DNA from 4 places in the Leclercia pneumoniae genome. Region 3 is predicted to be linked to each of the others. Evidence: predicted binding sites of a transcription regulator. Region 3 holds the regulator's gene; each other region holds the start of a gene.

Region 1 (4,183 bases), 2.1 Mb from region 3:
ACAAATCAGGTCCTCTATCATCTGGCTTCGCGAGGCATCGAATACGATCTTCTTCCCTGGTGTCAGCAACAGCAGATGCCGGTAATGGCTTACTGCCCCCTGGCTCAGGCCGGGCGATTACGTTCTGGATTAATGACGCATCCGGTGGTCAATGAGATAGCATAACGTCATCGCGCCACGCCGGCGCAGATCCTGTTGGCATGGGTCATTAGTCATCAGGGGGTGATAGCGATTCCAAAAGCGGGCTCGCCAGAGCATGTCAGGGATAACGCGCAGGCGTTAGAGATTACGCTCTCTGACGAAGAGATAGCTATGCTTGCGGACGCATTTCCGGCGCCTGGCCATAAAACGCCGCTGGATATGGTGTGATGGTAAAACGCCCCGCTCCCGTGGGGAGTGAGGCGGGCATCATTAGCGCTGAATGATGCTAATAGTTTGCCCCAGACGAGAAGGCTTCTCTTCGCTGGTCTTCTGTGGTGATGTTACGCAGGCGGTTTCTACACAGACGAAGGTCTTATAACCCTCGTCCGGTACGTCGGCCATGCTCACAGAGAGCGCCGGGCCCGGGTTCCAGCCCACAACGTTGCTATGGTGATGGTGCACCACTTCGACGCTGCGGTTCAGCGCGGCGTCATGAATGACGCTGCACGCTTCCGGATGCAGATAAACGCGGTCGGTACGATCCGGGAAGGTCTGCACGCCGTCGCTCAGTTTGCCCTCTTTGGCGTTATCCACTTTGTCGATAAAGGTATCGCCCAATCCACTCACCTTGACCGCGCTGATGTCACCCACGTTGAAATAGGTGTGCAGGGCGCTGGTGGTTTCAAATTCGCCGTGGGCTTCCAGTTCGATTTCACAGGTTTTACCCAGCTTGAAGCGTGCATAGAGTGTGAAATCGTGCGGCCAGAGCGCACGGGTCTCCTCATTTGCCTGCAGTTCAAACGTCAGTACCACACCATTTTCATCGTCATTGTGCGCTTTCAAGGTCCACTGCTGATTACGGGCAAACCCGTGAGCAGGCAAACCTGACTGTGCCGCCGGGCCAAACCACGGCCAGCAAATCGGCACGCCGCCGCGGATCGCCGCCCCTTTTTTGAAAGAGGTGTTGTCGCTGAGCCACAGCGCTTCGGTTTGACCTTCTGGTTTCCAGGAGAGCAGGTGAGCGCCATTCAGCGCTACGGAGGCTTTTACGCGCGGGTGATCAACGACGATGATGTCGGCTCCGTCAATCTGACGGCGGGAAAGCACAGGGGTAAGTTCTTCGACTACCGGAAGTGCAAAAATTTTATTAATCATTAAGCAATCCTCTGTCTTGAAGCAATAAAAAAGGCGACCGAAGTCGCCTTTTGAATCAGTGTCTCATCTCAACTTATTTGGAGATGTGAGCGATCAGGTCCAGTACTTTGTTGGAGTAACCGGTTTCGTTGTCGTACCAGGATACCAGCTTAACGAAGTTGTCGTTCAGTGCGATACCTGCTTTAGCATCGAACACGGAAGTGCATACTTCGCCGTTGAAATCGGTAGAAACAACGTCATCTTCGGTGTAACCCAGAACGCCTTTCATTGCGCCTTCGGAAGCAGCTTTGATTGCTTTCTTAATTTCTTCATAAGAAGCAGCTTTTTCCAGACGAACGGTCAGGTCAACAACGGATACGTTAGGAGTCGGAACGCGGAACGCCATACCAGTCAGTTTGCCATTCAGTTCTGGCAATACTTTACCTACCGCTTTAGCAGCACCGGTAGAGGATGGGATGATGTTCTGAGCCGCGCCACGGCCGCCACGCCAGTCTTTGTGAGACGGGCCGTCAACGGTTTTCTGAGTTGCGGTGGTCGCGTGTACGGTGGTCATCAGACCTTCAACGATACCGAAGTTGTCGTTGATAACTTTCGCCAGCGGTGCCAGGCAGTTGGTGGTGCAGGATGCGTTGGAAACGATATCCTGGCCAGCGTAAGTTTCGAAGTTAGCACCACGTACGAACATTGGGGTGTTGTCTTTGGAAGGACCAGTCAGAACAACTTTTTTCGCGCCAGCGGTGATGTGCTTACGTGCAGTTTCGTCGGTCAGGAAGATACCGGTTGCTTCAGCAACCACGTCAACACCGATTTCGTTCCACTTCAGGTTAGCTGGATCTTTTTCAGCAGTAACACGGATGGTTTTGCCGTTAACAACCAGGTGGCCGTCTTTAACTTCAACAGTACCGTTGAAGCGACCGTGGGTTGAGTCGTACTTCAGCATGTACGCCATGTATTCAGCGTCCAACAGATCGTTGATACCAACGATTTCGATGTCAGAACGTTCCTGAGCAGCACGGAAAACAATGCGACCGATACGGCCAAAACCGTTGATACCTACTTTGATAGTCATATATTCCACCAGCTATTTGTTAGTGAATAAAAGGTTGCCTGTAAAATTACAAAAACCATACGCAGCGTCAAGCGGAATCGTGTCAATCATTGCGGCAAATCAATCCTTCGCGCGACCTTTGGGCGATTGACTCGCCTAACATTCCCTCGGAGCTTGCAACCATATGGGGACTGCGCCGTGAATTTTAAAGGGCTGGCCGAAGAAAAATGTGGATTAGATCACATTTGGCCGACCGCCTTTTCGCAACGACTAAGTTTAGAACAAAAGTTCACACTTCAGTGTTAATGTTTTGTTAGAATCGACCTAAACGTTGTCTGTTTTCAATCGTGAGATATGAGCTTATGTCGAATCAATCCAACCCGGACGAACTGAAGAAAAATCTAACAGAAATGCAGTTCTACGTGACCCAGAACCACGGCACCGAGCCGCCGTTCACCGGGCGTTTACTGCATAACAAACGTGATGGGATCTACCACTGCCTGGTGTGTGATGCTGCGCTGTTTAACTCTGAAAGTAAATACGATTCTGGCTGCGGTTGGCCAAGCTTCTATGAGCCCGTCAGCGATGAGGCAATCCGCTATCTGACCGACAACTCTCATGGTATGCAGCGCATCGAAATCCGCTGCGGAAATTGTGATGCCCACCTCGGTCATGTTTTCCCGGACGGCCCTCAGCCAACAGGGGAGCGTTTCTGCGTCAATTCTGCCTCGTTAAGCTTCACCGATGACCAGAATGGCGACCAGACTAAAGGTTGAAAAATCGATTCAGCAAATTATTCCACCGGAGCCGGGTAAATCATGAATATTGACGAGATGATTAGTGGGATGACAGAGGACGTTTATCAACGCCTGGTCACTGCCGTTGAGCTGGGAAAATGGCCTGATGGGGTGGCGCTGACCCCGGCCCAGAAAGAGAACAGCCTGCAACTGGTTATGCTATGGCAGGCGCGGCATAACACCGACGCGCAACACATGACCATTGATACTCAGGGGCAGATGGTGATGAAGAGTAAACAACAGCTGAAGGAAGATTTCGGCATCGCGCCAAAATCGATTGCCATGTTCAAATCCTGATGGGTTTATGCGTACCGGGCGGTGAAAGTACCACCGCCCGGCAAAAGGACTACGCCTGTGTCTCTTGCCAGTCTTCCAGCGTATACAGGGTGGCACCCGCAGCTGCCATATCCATAAACGCCTGCGCGCTATCCTGAGGCTGAAGATTGACGCCGCGGCAGCCATCGGTAATCACATTGACGGTGTATCCCAGCTGGAGTGCGTCCAGCACGGTAAATTTCACGCAATAATCTGTCGCCAGACCCAGCACAATAAGCTCAACGATTTCATGGTGACGCAGCCACGCATCCAGCGCCGTTTTCTGACGATGGCCGTTATCAAAGAATGCGCTATAACTGTCGATGGCCGGGTTTTCGCCTTTGTGGAACACCGCATCAATCGCTTTTTGGTTAAGCAAAGGGTGGAGCTCAGCGCCTTCGGTCTGCTGAACGCAGTGATCCGGCCAGAATGTCTGTGCCAGCCCGTCGAGTTCGCCCAGGCTATAAGGTTCAACGTCATGCTGGCTGGCAAAGCTACCGTGATTTTCCGGATGCCAGTCCTGGCTTGCCACCACGGCATCGCCGCGGGCTTTACACCACTCAATAAGCGTATTAGCGATATCAACAGTGCTGTCGCCTTCTGCTACCGCCAGCGCGCCGCCTGCGCAAAAATCATTTTGCAGATCAACCAGTAATAAAGCTCGTTGCGTCATATTCATTCCTTAAAAGCAGCGTATTTATCATCTAATTTTAATGGTAAAGCGGGG
Region 2 (4,183 bases), 2.1 Mb from region 3:
TCACAGGCCTCTTCCCACGCCTGCTTTTCCGGATAGTACATGACCAGCAGATCTTCTGCTGTCGGGGAAGGCTGTACCGGATGGTGCAGACAGAGGGTTAACTCCATATGCCAGTGCAGCCCCGCACGGCCGAGCATGATGCCGCTAAAGCCGTCATGATCGTCAAAGTCGGCAATCTTTTGCAGCCCCAGGCCGCTGGCGTACATATGGAAAGATCGTGCAAGATCGGTCACGGGTCTGGCAATGCGCAGGTGAGGAAACATTCAGCGGGCTCCTGTTGGGCTATTTTCCGGGGTCAGAAGCCTGAGTTTATCGCTGAATCTTATAAATATTTGTCCATTAGAGCTTACCTCCCTGCCGCTGCCCTTGCGCCTCTGTGCGTGAGGCACGCTCAGAGGCAACTCTGCCCAGTCGCCATAATGAGGGGGCTTTACCGCTCCTCCAGTTGATGGGCAATGGCCCGCAGCTGGTCGGCGAGCGCCTGCAGGTTTTTACCCTTCTCCCCTTTCGGGCCGGTGGAGTGCCGCACCACCAGCCGCGCCGGTAGGATGGACGACAAGCGCAGCGTACTTTCCTCTCCGTGGTCCAGAATGCGGCGCACCGCTTCTTTACCCTGCAGATCCAGATCCAGCGAGACGGTCGTCAGTGCCGGATAGAAGAATGAGCTTTCATAGGTGTCATCGTAACCAATCACCGATTTCTCGCCCGGAATCGGGATCTGATGTTGATGGAAGGCGCTTAGCACCCCCAGCGCCATCTGGTCGTTCCCCACCAGCACGGCGGTAAAGTGGGCTGTCTCACGCAGCATTTGCAGCGCCCCCGCGTAACCGCTCTGCGCATCCCAGTTGCCGCGCACGATGGTGGCAGGCTCCAGGCCATAACTCTTCAACGTCTCCACCCAGCTTTTCAGGCGCAGCTCTGCCGAGACTGAACTGGCCGGTCCCGCCAGCAGCGCGATCTCTCGGTGGCCGAGTTCATGCAGATATTTCACGCTGGCGCGCGTGCCATCCGCCGGGTTAAACGAAACGTTAAACACAGAGCTGTAGGGATCAACATCCAGGAACAGGCAGACGATGTCGTCGTTATCTGACGCGATTTTCTGCGCCTCGTCAGCCTCCAGCGGCACGTTGATGATCACTTTGTTTACCAGCTGAGACTTCAATTCGTTGATCGAATCCTGAATGCTGTGGTTGACGTTCTCATCGATCATGGAGATCAGCACCTGGTAACCTTCAAGATTGGCATAGCGTTTTACCGCCGCCGCCACCTGTGAAGGGGCATGCAGGGCCAGAGATATGGTGACCAGCCCTACGGTCTGCGTCTGCTTGCCGACCAGTTGCTGTGCCAGCCGGTTCGGAACATAACGCAGTATTTCAATGGCTTTCTCCACCTTATGGCGCGTGGCTTCGGATACATTGGCAGATTTGTTCAGTACCCTGGACACGGTCTGATAGGAGACGCCCGCATGGCGAGCCACATCCTCTAACGTCGCGCTTTTCGACTTCATGGTCCGGTTCCTTGTGTCGTTATTGTTTGATTGTAACAGGGGCCATTTAAAAAAACGCTCATCGCAGCATCATGGCGCGGCTCACGCTCTAAAAAAGTATGACGATCACATTGCCACATTTCTGTCTGAATCTCATCTCTCGTAACAAATCTCGCTGTTTTATTTGCACTTAATCACACATTTATGACATCACAATTGCCACGAAAAGAGTTTAGGCATTTTATGACAGCGGATTTGTGAACGTATTACAAAACAATAAGAGGGTTACAATGAACACTACGATCCGCTCTGTATCCGTTGCGTTGGCGGCTGCGCTGGCCTCACCTTCGCTGTTAGCGGCGTCTTCAGTACCTATTGATTTCCATGGATATCTTCGCTCTGGTGTGGGCGTCTCGCGGGATGGCGGGATGGAAGAGTGGCAAAAAAACAAGATTGGTCGTCTGGGTAACGAGACCGACACCTACGGTGAGCTGGAGTTAGGCTCAGAAGTTTACAAGAAGAACGATGTCAGTTTTTACCTCGACAGTATGGTCAGCATGGTGTCCGATGGCTCGAATGACAACGAATCGACCCTGGATGACGACGCCGAGTTCGGCTTGCGTCAGCTCAACCTGCAGATCAAAGGGCTGATCCCGGGCGATCCTAACGCGGTAATTTGGGGCGGTAAACGCTATTACCAGCGTCATGACCTGCACATCATCGATACCAAATACTGGAACATTTCCGGCGCCGGTGCCGGTATTGAAAACTACACCCTCGGCCCCGGTGCCATCTCCGTGGCGTGGATCCGTGGCGATGCCAATGACGTGGATTACCGCGTGGATGGCGACAACGATGTCAACATCAACTATATCGACGTACGCTACGCCGGCTGGAAACCCTGGGCAGGCGCGTGGACCGAAGTGGGCATCGATTACGCGATGCCAAACCCCACCAACAAGCAGAAAGAGTACGGCGGCTTGTATGACGCTGATAACGGCGTGATGGTCACCGGCGAGATTAGCCAGGAGATGCTGGGCGGCTATAACAAGCTGGTGCTGCAGTATGCCAACAAAGGGCTGGCGCAGAATATGGTCTCTCAGGGCGGAGGCTGGTATGACATGTGGAACTATGTCAACGATGCTTCGGGTTACCGTGTTATCAACACCGGCTTGATTCCCATCACCGATAAGCTCTCTTTCAACCACGTTCTCACCTGGGGCTCGGCGGATGACACCACCCTCTACACCGAGAAGTCACGCCTGATCTCCCTCGTCGGCCGCGCGCAGTATCAGTTTACGGAGTATGTGCGTCTTATCGGCGAGGTAGGCGGGTTCTATCAGAAAGACACCTACACCGACGGCGCGAAATACAAACAGAGCGGCGAGAAGTACACCATCGCTCTGGGTCTGGCGGATGGCCCTGATTTTATGTCGCGTCCGGAACTGCGCGTGTTTGCCTCTTATCTGAATGACTCTGAGAAGGGTCAATCATTCCAGGATGGCACCGCGAATAATAACTGGAACTTTGGCATCCAGGTTGAAGCCTGGTGGTAAGCATTATTCTCTGATTTGCCTGTTATCATTATTTTATCTCCAACACTGGGTAGTTATTTTGGCCTTTACGGGATAACCATTTATTGGCTATCCCGTTTTTTTTATTTATTTACGGCCATTAAAATGGTCGTCGAGTAATTGGCGCAAGGTATCGGATTGTCGGCCAAATATCGCATGGACTTGTTGCCCAATAATAATGACCCCTAACGCCCCCTCCTCCTGTATTGCCTGCGAGTCAACCTTATTTAAATCTTTTACCGTGACGCGCAGGCGGGTAATACAGGCTTCGATATGTTCGATATTCTCTTCTCCGCCAAACGCCGGAATTAAACGCTGAGTGATTTTGGTATCCATCAGTAGCCTCTCAGTTATATCCGTCATCCTTCACGCTGCAAACGCGATACGCATCCTGGTCTGCAAGCCGAATGATTTAGGGTATCCAGGGGTAAAAAAATGCCTGCTCATTTGAGCAGGCGTGTTATGCGTGGCGCCGGGCGTTATGCCCTGCGCTTCAGCACGCGACAATCCCACGGCAGGAGCACGGTTTCGCCCACCGCCGCAGCATCGGTCATACTGTCGGTATAGCCCTCTGGCAGCGTGACCAGTTGCTGCTGCGCCGTGAAGTTCTGCACAAACACCCAGGTGCTCTCGCCATCAGTACGGGCGGTAGCCACCACGCCCGGCGGGAAGTCAGCATCGACGGCCTGCGGCAGCGCCAGTTCGTTAATAATGCCGGCGAAGAAGTCACGCTGGAATTGCAGATCGTTGCGCGACGCCACGTGCCAGGCTTTGCCGTTGCCAAATCGGTTAACCGTTACCGCCGGTCGACCGGCATAAAAATCATCCCGGTAGGTCGCCAGCGCCTGGGCGGTTTCAGTGTGGATCAGCTCGCAGAGATGACGCACCTGGTACGGCCCCTGCAGACCCGACGCATTGCCCGCCAGCCCCTGCACCAGGTTACGTTCCCCCTCGCCCAGACAGTCGATCTCTTCCGCCCAGATCCCGAGCAGCTTGCGCAGCGGGCCAGGGAAGCCGCCCGTAAAGCAGAGATCGGTTTCATCCACAATGCCGCTCCAGTAGGTCGTAACCAGATGCCCCCCCTCGGCCACAAAGGCTTCGGCGCGTTCGGCGAATCCCTGGC
Region 3 (4,183 bases):
GTAGTGTGAATTGAACCCCGGTTCCTGCATCGCCTGATTCAGCGAGTTGAACAGGGCGTTGTGCGCCTGGTTCACCTTCATGCGCTGCCAGGCAAGCGGTGTTGGCTGAGGGTCACTGCTCAGGATCAGGCGAATAGCCTCCTGGTCGGCTTCCAGCGCATCGTGGGCGTTCTGTCGTAGCAACCCGCTTTGCCACTGCGGCCACAACCACACCATGCCGCCAAAAGCGATTAAACAGCCTATCAGCGTGTCTGCGAGACGGGCGATGATAAATTGATCGCCGTTCAGCGTGAGGAGCTGCAGCGTGTATACCGCGGTCACCGTAAAGCCGACCGTCGCCCAGCCGTAGTTTTTACGAATGATCAGGTAGCTCACCAGCGTAATCAGCAGCATGCTCAGTAACGTAAAGCCCTCCGGCACGTGGAAGTGCAGCGTGGCACCCGCGATAATCAGCCCTGCCAGGGTACCGCCTGCCCGGTGGAATATGCGTACCCGCGTCGCCCCGTAGCCGTTTTGCGTGACCAGCAGAACGGTCATAAGGATCCAGTAGGGCTTCGGTAAATGGAGGGCCATCCCCATCAGGCTGGCGATGCTGAGCATGACGCTGATGCGTGCGGCATTGCGCAGCGCGGAAGACTTGAGCGACAGATAACTTTTCAGCGCCGGGAAGAGCGGCAGACGTTTTTGCTTATCGGCCATCAGGTCGCGCGAGTAGAGCGGACGCTGGGTACGTAGTACGCGGGCGATGCGGCTAAAGTGCCAGGCACAGAACTGCCCAACCGGGTTTTCCGGGTGCTGCCGGGCGATTTTCTCCAGCGCGCCCAGCTGCTTGTCCATGCTGAAGCGGGTGGGGTAGCGGTGATAGAGAATATTATCCGAGAGTACACGCAGGCGTGCGGCGACGGTCTGGGCATTCCATCTGATCACGGCTTCGGCGTGGCTGCGTTCCACCAGCTTTTGCACCTCTTCCGGGTGATGCAGGCTGACGGAGATATGCTCCTGCAAGTCGAGCCCGACCTGGAAGGTTCGCAACAGACGTTTGTATTCGTGATTTCTGTTAGCTGCCAGCATGTGTAGCTGCTGATAACACTGGCTGATAAGATCCACCACCTTCTGCTGGCGGGCCAGCAGCGGCGGCAGGGATTTTTCCGGGTCGGTATGCTGGGTGAGCAGGGTATATTTCGCTTCGCAGTAGTCAGCGAGCTGGCGGTACAGCAAGCTCAGCGATTCCCGCAGCGGCTGTTCGCGCCACATCCAGAACCAGAACCAGTTAAATAGCCCATACCAGAGCGTGCCCAGCGTATAGATCAGCAACGGCTCCCACACCGGCATATTGCCCGCCAGGCTCAGGGTAAAGATGGCGGCAATCAGCGAGGCGGGTAGCAGCCTGGCATGCAAAGAGCTGATCTCTGCCGTCACCCCTAGCGTCATCGCCAGCAGGGTGAGAATCAGGGGCAGGGGGATGTCGCGGGCCAGAAGTAACTGGACGGCGAGACTACAGCCGGCAAAGAGCGAGCCGCCAACGATCAGACGTTTGAAAAAGCGTTTATGGGGGGTATCCAGCCCTGCGATGTTGCAGCAGGCAGGCACGAGAGAGAAGAGCAGACCCTGTTGCAGGTGGCCGAGAATCAGACCGACGGCCACAGGAAGACACAGCACCAGCGTTTGTCGAAGTGCGTAGTTAACTTCCGGGTGATAAATCAGCCTGCGCCACATAGATGCCAGAGACAAAAACGGCGTGACATCTTGCGATGGCACGCCGTTCTTTCGGAATTAACGCGTCCCGTAAACCACGATCGTTTTACCGTGGGCGGAGATCAGGTTCTGATCTTCCAGCATTTTCAGAATACGGCCAACGGTTTCGCGGGAACAACCCACAATCTGACCAATCTCCTGACGGGTGATTTTGATCTGCATACCATCCGGATGGGTCATCGCGTCAGGTTGTTTTGCCAGATTCAGCAGCGTCTGAGCGATACGGCCGGTCACGTCCAGGAAGGCGAGGTTACCCACTTTCTCAGAAGTCACCTGCAGGCGGCGTGCCATCTGCGAGGAGAGGCGCATCAGAATGTCCGGGTTCACCTGGATCAACTGGCGGAACTTCTTGTAGGAGATCTCAGCCACTTCACACGCGGTTTTTGCCCGTACCCAGGCGCTACGTTCCTGACCTTCTTCAAACAGGCCCAGTTCGCCAATAAAGTCGCCCTGGTTCAGATAAGAAAGGATCATCTCTTTCCCTTCTTCATCTTTGATCAACACGGCCACGGAGCCTTTAACGATGTAATACAACGTTTCCGCTTTTTCACCCTGGTGAATCAGCGTGCTCTTCGATGGGTACTTATGAATGTGGCAATGAGACAAGAACCATTCGAGAGTCGGGTCTGTTTGCGGTTTGCCAAGCACCATGCGCTGTTATCCTCTGTTATAAGCTGTCTCCAGAGCCGGGATGGACGCCTTCACTCTGGGGTTGCAATCGAATTCTTCCCCATTCCTGGGAATCGGGCTGTCACAATATTCAGCAGCCTGTAATGTGTGATGTCCTCTGCATACATGCGTAATGTCAATGTATTACTGTAGCATCCAGACTGTTTTAGCATAGCTTTAGCCGCCTGTCTCCTGGTGTCTCGCTTCAGCTTGATACAGGTCGCCTTCCGTTGCCAGAATTGTTACTGGCGCGTAATCTGTCAGGAAAATTGCAACTTCGGAGTTAACTACAATGCAAGCGCGTGTGAAATGGGTTGAGGGCTTAACGTTCCTGGGCGAGTCGGCTTCAGGGCACCAGATTTTGATGGACGGCAACTCCGGAGATAAGGCGCCAAGCCCGATGGAGATGGTGCTGATGGCCGCTGGCGGTTGCAGCGCAATTGATGTGGTTTCTATCCTGCAAAAAGGTCGCCATGAGGTGACAAACTGCGAAGTGAAACTGACCTCGGAACGCCGTGAAGAGGCGCCGCGCCTGTTCACGCATATCAACCTGCACTTCATTGTCACGGGTAAAGAACTGAAAGACGCGGCGGTCTCCCGCGCCGTGGATCTGTCAGCAGAGAAGTATTGCTCCGTGGCGTTGATGCTGGAGAAAGCGGTGAATATTACGCATTCGTATGAGGTGATCGAAGCGTAATTTATCGGGCATCGTGCGTGTTGATGCCCTCACCCTAACCCTCTCCCACAGGGAGAGGGACCAGGCTTATGCGATCTTCTTCCCTTCCATCAATCTTTGCACCAGCGGCGTCATAATCAGCTCCATCGCCAGCCCCATCTTCCCGCCCGGCACGACCAGCGTATTCATGTGCGAAATAAATGAGCCCTGCAGCATCGCCAGCAGCCAGGGATAGTCGATATCCTCCAGGTTGCGGAAATGGATCACCACAAAGCTCTCATCCAGAGAGGGGATGGCTTTAGCCGCAAAGGGGTTAGAGGTGTCCACTGTAGGGACGCGCTGGAAGTTGATGTGGGTGCGCGAGAACTGCGGCGTCAGGAAATTGATATAGTCTTCCATCGAGCGCACCACGGAGTCCATCACCGCCTCACGCGAATGTCCACGCTCGCTGGTATCGCGGGTCAGTTTCTGAATCCACTCGAGGTTAACGATAGGCACCACGCCCACCAGCAGGTCAACATGGCGCGCCACGTCGTGCTGTGGCGTGACCACGCCGCCGTGCAGCCCTTCGTAAAACAGCACATCCGTCGGCTCCGGCAGCGGCTGCCAGGGGGTGAAGGTGCCCGGCACCTGATTCCAGGGCACCGCTTCGTCATAGGTGTGCAGGTATTTGCGTGACTGTCCTTTACCGCTCAGGCCATACTCGAGAAAGGTTTGCTCCAGCAGGCCGAAATCGTTCGCTTCCGGGCCGAAATAGCTGATGTGCTTACCCAGATCGCGCGCTTTACGAATGGCCATGTCCATCTCAGGACGGGTGTAGCGGTGAAAGCTGTCACCCTCGACCTCTGCGGCGCTTAAATGAAGCTGAGAGAAGATTTTACGAAAGGCGAGGCTGGTAGTGGTGGTGCCTGCACCACTCGATCCTGTGACGGCAATAACCGGATGTCTGGCGGACATAGCAACTCCCTGAGTAGAAAGATGAAGCGATTAACCGCGAAATTGATTGCGGGGCATGACGTTGACGGTTTCATGTAGCTCGGACCACACGATCAGTACCTCGCCGTTTTGCAGCTGACGCTTAAC
Region 4 (4,183 bases), 1.7 Mb from region 3:
AGGGATTTGATAATGATCTCCGGGCCGATGCCCGCCGGGTCGCCCATCGTTACAGCAATGATATTAGTCACTCATCTTCTCCTCGATAAAATGCAGAACCTCAAGCAGCATGGTTTCACTACCAAAACCGCCCGCTTTGGTCATGACTGGCCCCTGCCAGCGACAACCTAAAAACCGACCGAAGGGTACGCAGCGCGCCACCTGCCCGGTGATTTCAAACCCTTCGGCGTGAAGCGCACTGGCTACCGCCATTGCCACATCCCCCCCGGAGACATATAACGCTGCCGGGTTACTGCTCTCCAGCACCTGGCTCGTGAGCGCGCCCAGACATGTGCTGATTTGCTCACCCAGCTCCGCACGACTCAGCTCGTACTGTTGGCACAGCACGTCAATTTGATGACGCGCGGCGTGATCGGAACAGGTGTGCACCACGCAGTGTTCTCCAGCCGCCAGCGCCACACTAATCTGCTGCGCATAACCGCTTATTCCGTCGCGAAAGAGATCGGTGATGTCGATAAAGATAGAGCGGACGTTCTGCTGCTGGCGTACTCGCAGAATCTGCTTTTGCGCGATTTCACTCATCGAGCCAACCACCGCCAATAAAGGACGCGGACGCGCCAGGTGACGCGCCAGGGCATCACACAGTCCGGCGGAACCCACCAGCAACGGACGCGGGTCGCAGGCTGCGGCTACGGCCATGATCTGATCCAGATCGTCATCGCTCTGGGCATCCACAATCAGTAATCGGGTGTCGCCAGTCAGGGCTGCGGCCAGGGTCGACGCCGTAACCACCTGGCTTGACAGCGCCGTCTGCTCTGCCAGCACTGCGGCAATCTGCGCATGACGCACGGGCGTTTTGGGGTCGCTGGCGAATTCGGTTTCCGTCACCGGTAGGCCGAACACGCGACAGACACCCTGCTCGGTGGTACGCCCGGCCTGCGGAAACGCCGGCGCGATAATCGCCTGACGCTGGCCGGTCGCCTGCAGAAGCGCCTCCACTTCCGCCCCGGGATTACCCCGCAGGGTGGAGTCGATTTTTTTCACCTGCCACTGTGCCTGGCGCATTTCAGCACCATAGCCCGCCACCTTTTCAGCGGCCTCTGATGCCGTTAGCGCCCGGCTATCGCTATTAATAACCAGCGCGTCGGCATGACCGGTAAAGGGGGTCTGAAACGCCACACTGACTTTTTTACCGCGCAACGCCAGGCTCACCCCCGCATCGTTAGCCCCGGTAAAGTCATCGGCAATGACTACGACCTCTCTTTTGCTGTTCACTTTCATCCCCACTCCGGTTTGTATTTCTTGTTAATGATTATATTCAATCATGATTGATTATATGTGAGCAAGATCAAGTTATTCAGTTCGTGAATAAATTATAAATTTAAGGACACGATGACTGTGATTGTCTTGTAATGAGCGAAATCAATCACAGACACAGCAACAGGAGATTCATGTGTTAACCATCAACAGTACGATCATCAGCGGCGCGGGCGCTATCCCCGCCATTGCCCCCCTGCTGGCAGGTAAAACGCGTCTATTACTGGTCACCGACGGCAATATCGCCCGTCTTGACGCCGCCCGCTCCATCCGCAGCCTGCTGGAGGCCGATGGCCGCCAGCTCAGCGTGATTGACAGTGTGCCACCCGAGCCCACCAGCCACGACGTGCGCGCCCTGCTGGCTGAAACAAAAGAGACCGCCTTCGATCTGGTGGTCGGCGTAGGTGGCGGCAGCGTACTGGATGTGGCCAAACTGCTTTCGGTGCTGTGTCATCCCCACTCCCCTGGGCTGGATACCCTGCTGGCAGGCGAAAAACCGCAGGTTCGCCTCCCCTCGTTGCTGATTCCGGCCAGCGCCGGCACCGGTTCCGAGGCAACGCCAAACGCGATTCTCGCGATTCCCGAGCAGAGCACCAAGGTTGGCATCATTTCCCCCGTGCTGCTGCCAGATTATGTCGCGCTGCTGCCGGAGTTAACGACCAGCATGCCGCCGCATATTGCCTCTTCAACGGGTATTGATGCCCTCTGCCATCTGATTGAGTGTTTCACCGCAACCGTGGCCAACCCGGTAAGCGATAACGCGGCGCTGACGGGGCTGCGCAAATTGTTGAACAACATTGAAACCGCCTGCGCCGAGCCGCACAACCTGGCCGCGAAGCTGGAGATGTTGTGGGCCTCTTACTACGGCGGCGTCGCCATTGCCCATGCGGGCACCCATCTGGTTCATGCCCTCTCTTATCCTCTGGGCGGGACGTACCATCTGCCCCATGGCGTGGCGAATGCCATTTTGCTGGCCCCCTGCATGCGCGTGGTTCGTCCGGATGCCGTTGAGAAATTTGCACAAGTGTGGGATCTGGTTCCCGGCGCCGACACCTCCCTGTCGATGGAAGAGAAGTCGCACGCGCTGGTGGACTACTTCGCCGCCCTGGTACGTCGCCTGAATTTACCCGACAACCTCGAAACGTTGGGGGTCCCGCGCGATGACATCGCCTCTCTGAGCGATGCCGCCCTGAACGTAAAACGTCTGATGAATAATGCCCCGCGCCAGGTCAGCCATGCCGAGGTCGCAGGTATTTATCAGACTCTGTTTCCAGCCAGTTAACTTCAAAGGAGTGTGTAATGCGTAACAACATTGAGGGCGTGCTGACGGCGATCGTCACCCCCTTCACCGACGACGGGGCGCTGCACCTGCCGGGACTAAAACGTCAGATCCAGCGTCAGCTGGCGGCGGGCAACGGCATCTTTTGTGGCGGTACTAACGGAGAGTTCTTTGTGCTGACCGAAGAGGAAAAAGTGGCCGTCACCCGCACCTGCGTGGAAGAGGTGGCCGGGCGCGCACCGGTGGTGGCACATATTGGCGAAATTTCGACCCGGGCAACGATTCGTCTGGGTAAACAGGTCGAGGCGCTGGGGGTGGACGCGGTCTCCGTTATCACTCCGTGGTTCGTTCCGCTCACCCAGGCTGAATTGATCGCCCACTACACCACCATTGCCGATGCGCTGAACGTACCGGTGTTCCTCTACAACATCCCGGCGCGAACCGGCAACACCATCGCGCCTGAGACGGCCCGGGCGCTGGCCGCTCATCCCAATATTATCGGCATTAAAGACAGCGCGGGGAGCCATGAGAGCCTGAGCGGTTTTCTGAAAGCCGTTGAAGATATTGACGGTTTTGACGTGCTGAATGGCCCGGATTCGCTCATTCATCAGGGCTTTGTTGAAGGATGCTCCGCCTGTATTTCTGGCCTGGCGAACGTGGCGCCGAACGAAATCAACGCCATCTGGGCACGTTTTCGTGCCGGGGATATCGCGGGCTCGCGGCAGGCCCAGGAGAGCGTGACCGATCTCCGTACCCGACTGTACAGCGTCGCTTTTTCGCCTGCGGCCGTGAAAAAAGCGCTGCAGGTCATGGGTGAAGAGGTGGGAGAGAGCCGCTACGCGGTGGCTTTCGATGCGCAACAAACAGAACAGATCCGCCAGATAGTGACGAAGTCACTGCAGTAACCGGCGTTTGCTTTCGTCCATAAGAATTCGGGTGCCCTCTGCGCCCAGGATTCATACGCCCTGAAGAGAGGCTAAGATGAACAACTTTACCGCTGAAGATACCCTCATCATCGTAGGCATTGTGATTGTCTACATTCTGTTTACTACCTGGCTGACGTTCCGGTTACGCAGTAAAAACACCGGCGATTTTATGGAAGGCTCGCGCGCGATGCCGGCGTTTATCGTCGGGATCCTGCTGATGTCGGAATACATTGGTGCGAAATCCACGATCGGTACCGCGCAGGCGGCGTTTGAAGATGGCTTTGCCGCCTCCTGGTCAGTCATCGGCGCGGCTATCGGCTTCCCGCTGTTTGGGCTGCTGCTGGTGAAACGCATCTACAGCACCGGCAAGATCACCATCTCCGGGGCGATTGCCGAAAAATACGGCACCAGCACCAAAAACATTATCTCCATCATTATGATCTACGCCCTGCTGCTGGTGAACGTGGGTAACTACGTGAGCGGCGCGGCGGCGATTTCGACGGTACTGAAGGTGAACTTGCCTGTTGCCGCCTTTATCACCGCCATCGTCAGTACCTTCTATTTCGCTTTTGGCGGCATGAAGGGGGTGGCGTGGGTGACCCTGCTGCACAGCGCCCTGAAGTATTTCGGTATCCTGGTGATTATGGGCTTCGCCTTGTCT

What was found. The regulator CRP, encoded in region 3, controls carbon source genes, mostly activating them, when cyclic AMP is high. The targets are predictions, from matches to a motif close to ATGTGANNNNNNTCACAT.
Region 1: a site for CRP is predicted at 2,572-2,589, ahead of msrB (peptide-methionine (R)-S-oxide reductase MsrB). Genes of this name have one in related genera too.
Region 2: a site for CRP is predicted at 1,669-1,686, ahead of JZ655_RS07535 (maltoporin). Genes of this name have one in related genera too.
Region 4: a site for CRP is predicted at 1,337-1,354, ahead of JZ655_RS10875 (iron-containing alcohol dehydrogenase). Genes of this name have one in related genera too.

The regions. Positions count from the first base shown of each region.
Region 1 is NZ_CP071383.1:1,802,445-1,806,627, forward strand. Features, by position in the region: partial or broken gene JZ655_RS08640 (aldo/keto reductase) at 1-369, shown strand, start outside; gene JZ655_RS08645 (D-hexose-6-phosphate mutarotase) at 412-1,296, opposite strand; gene gapA (glyceraldehyde-3-phosphate dehydrogenase) at 1,370-2,365, opposite strand; gene msrB (peptide-methionine (R)-S-oxide reductase MsrB) at 2,707-3,120, shown strand; gene JZ655_RS08660 (YeaC family protein) at 3,163-3,438, shown strand; gene pncA (bifunctional nicotinamidase/pyrazinamidase) at 3,488-4,129, opposite strand.
Region 2 is NZ_CP071383.1:1,604,840-1,609,022, reverse strand. Features, by position in the region: gene JZ655_RS07545 (VOC family protein) at 1-263, opposite strand, end outside; gene JZ655_RS07540 (LacI family DNA-binding transcriptional regulator) at 431-1,507, opposite strand; gene JZ655_RS07535 (maltoporin) at 1,777-3,042, shown strand; gene JZ655_RS07530 (PTS sugar transporter subunit IIB) at 3,148-3,396, opposite strand; gene JZ655_RS07525 (beta-galactosidase) at 3,540-4,183, opposite strand, start outside.
Region 3 is NZ_CP071383.1:3,933,627-3,937,809, reverse strand. Features, by position in the region: gene JZ655_RS19195 (YccS/YhfK family putative transporter) at 1-1,716, opposite strand, end outside; gene crp (cAMP-activated global transcriptional regulator CRP) at 1,774-2,406, opposite strand; gene JZ655_RS19185 (OsmC family protein) at 2,717-3,121, shown strand; gene JZ655_RS19180 (phosphoribulokinase) at 3,188-4,057, opposite strand; gene JZ655_RS19175 (YheU family protein) at 4,088-4,183, opposite strand, start outside.
Region 4 is NZ_CP071383.1:2,255,914-2,260,096, forward strand. Features, by position in the region: gene JZ655_RS10865 (D-threonate 4-phosphate dehydrogenase) at 1-71, opposite strand, end outside; gene dtnK (D-threonate kinase) at 64-1,281, opposite strand; gene JZ655_RS10875 (iron-containing alcohol dehydrogenase) at 1,454-2,599, shown strand; gene JZ655_RS10880 (dihydrodipicolinate synthase family protein) at 2,617-3,501, shown strand; gene JZ655_RS10885 (sodium:solute symporter family protein) at 3,578-4,183, shown strand, end outside.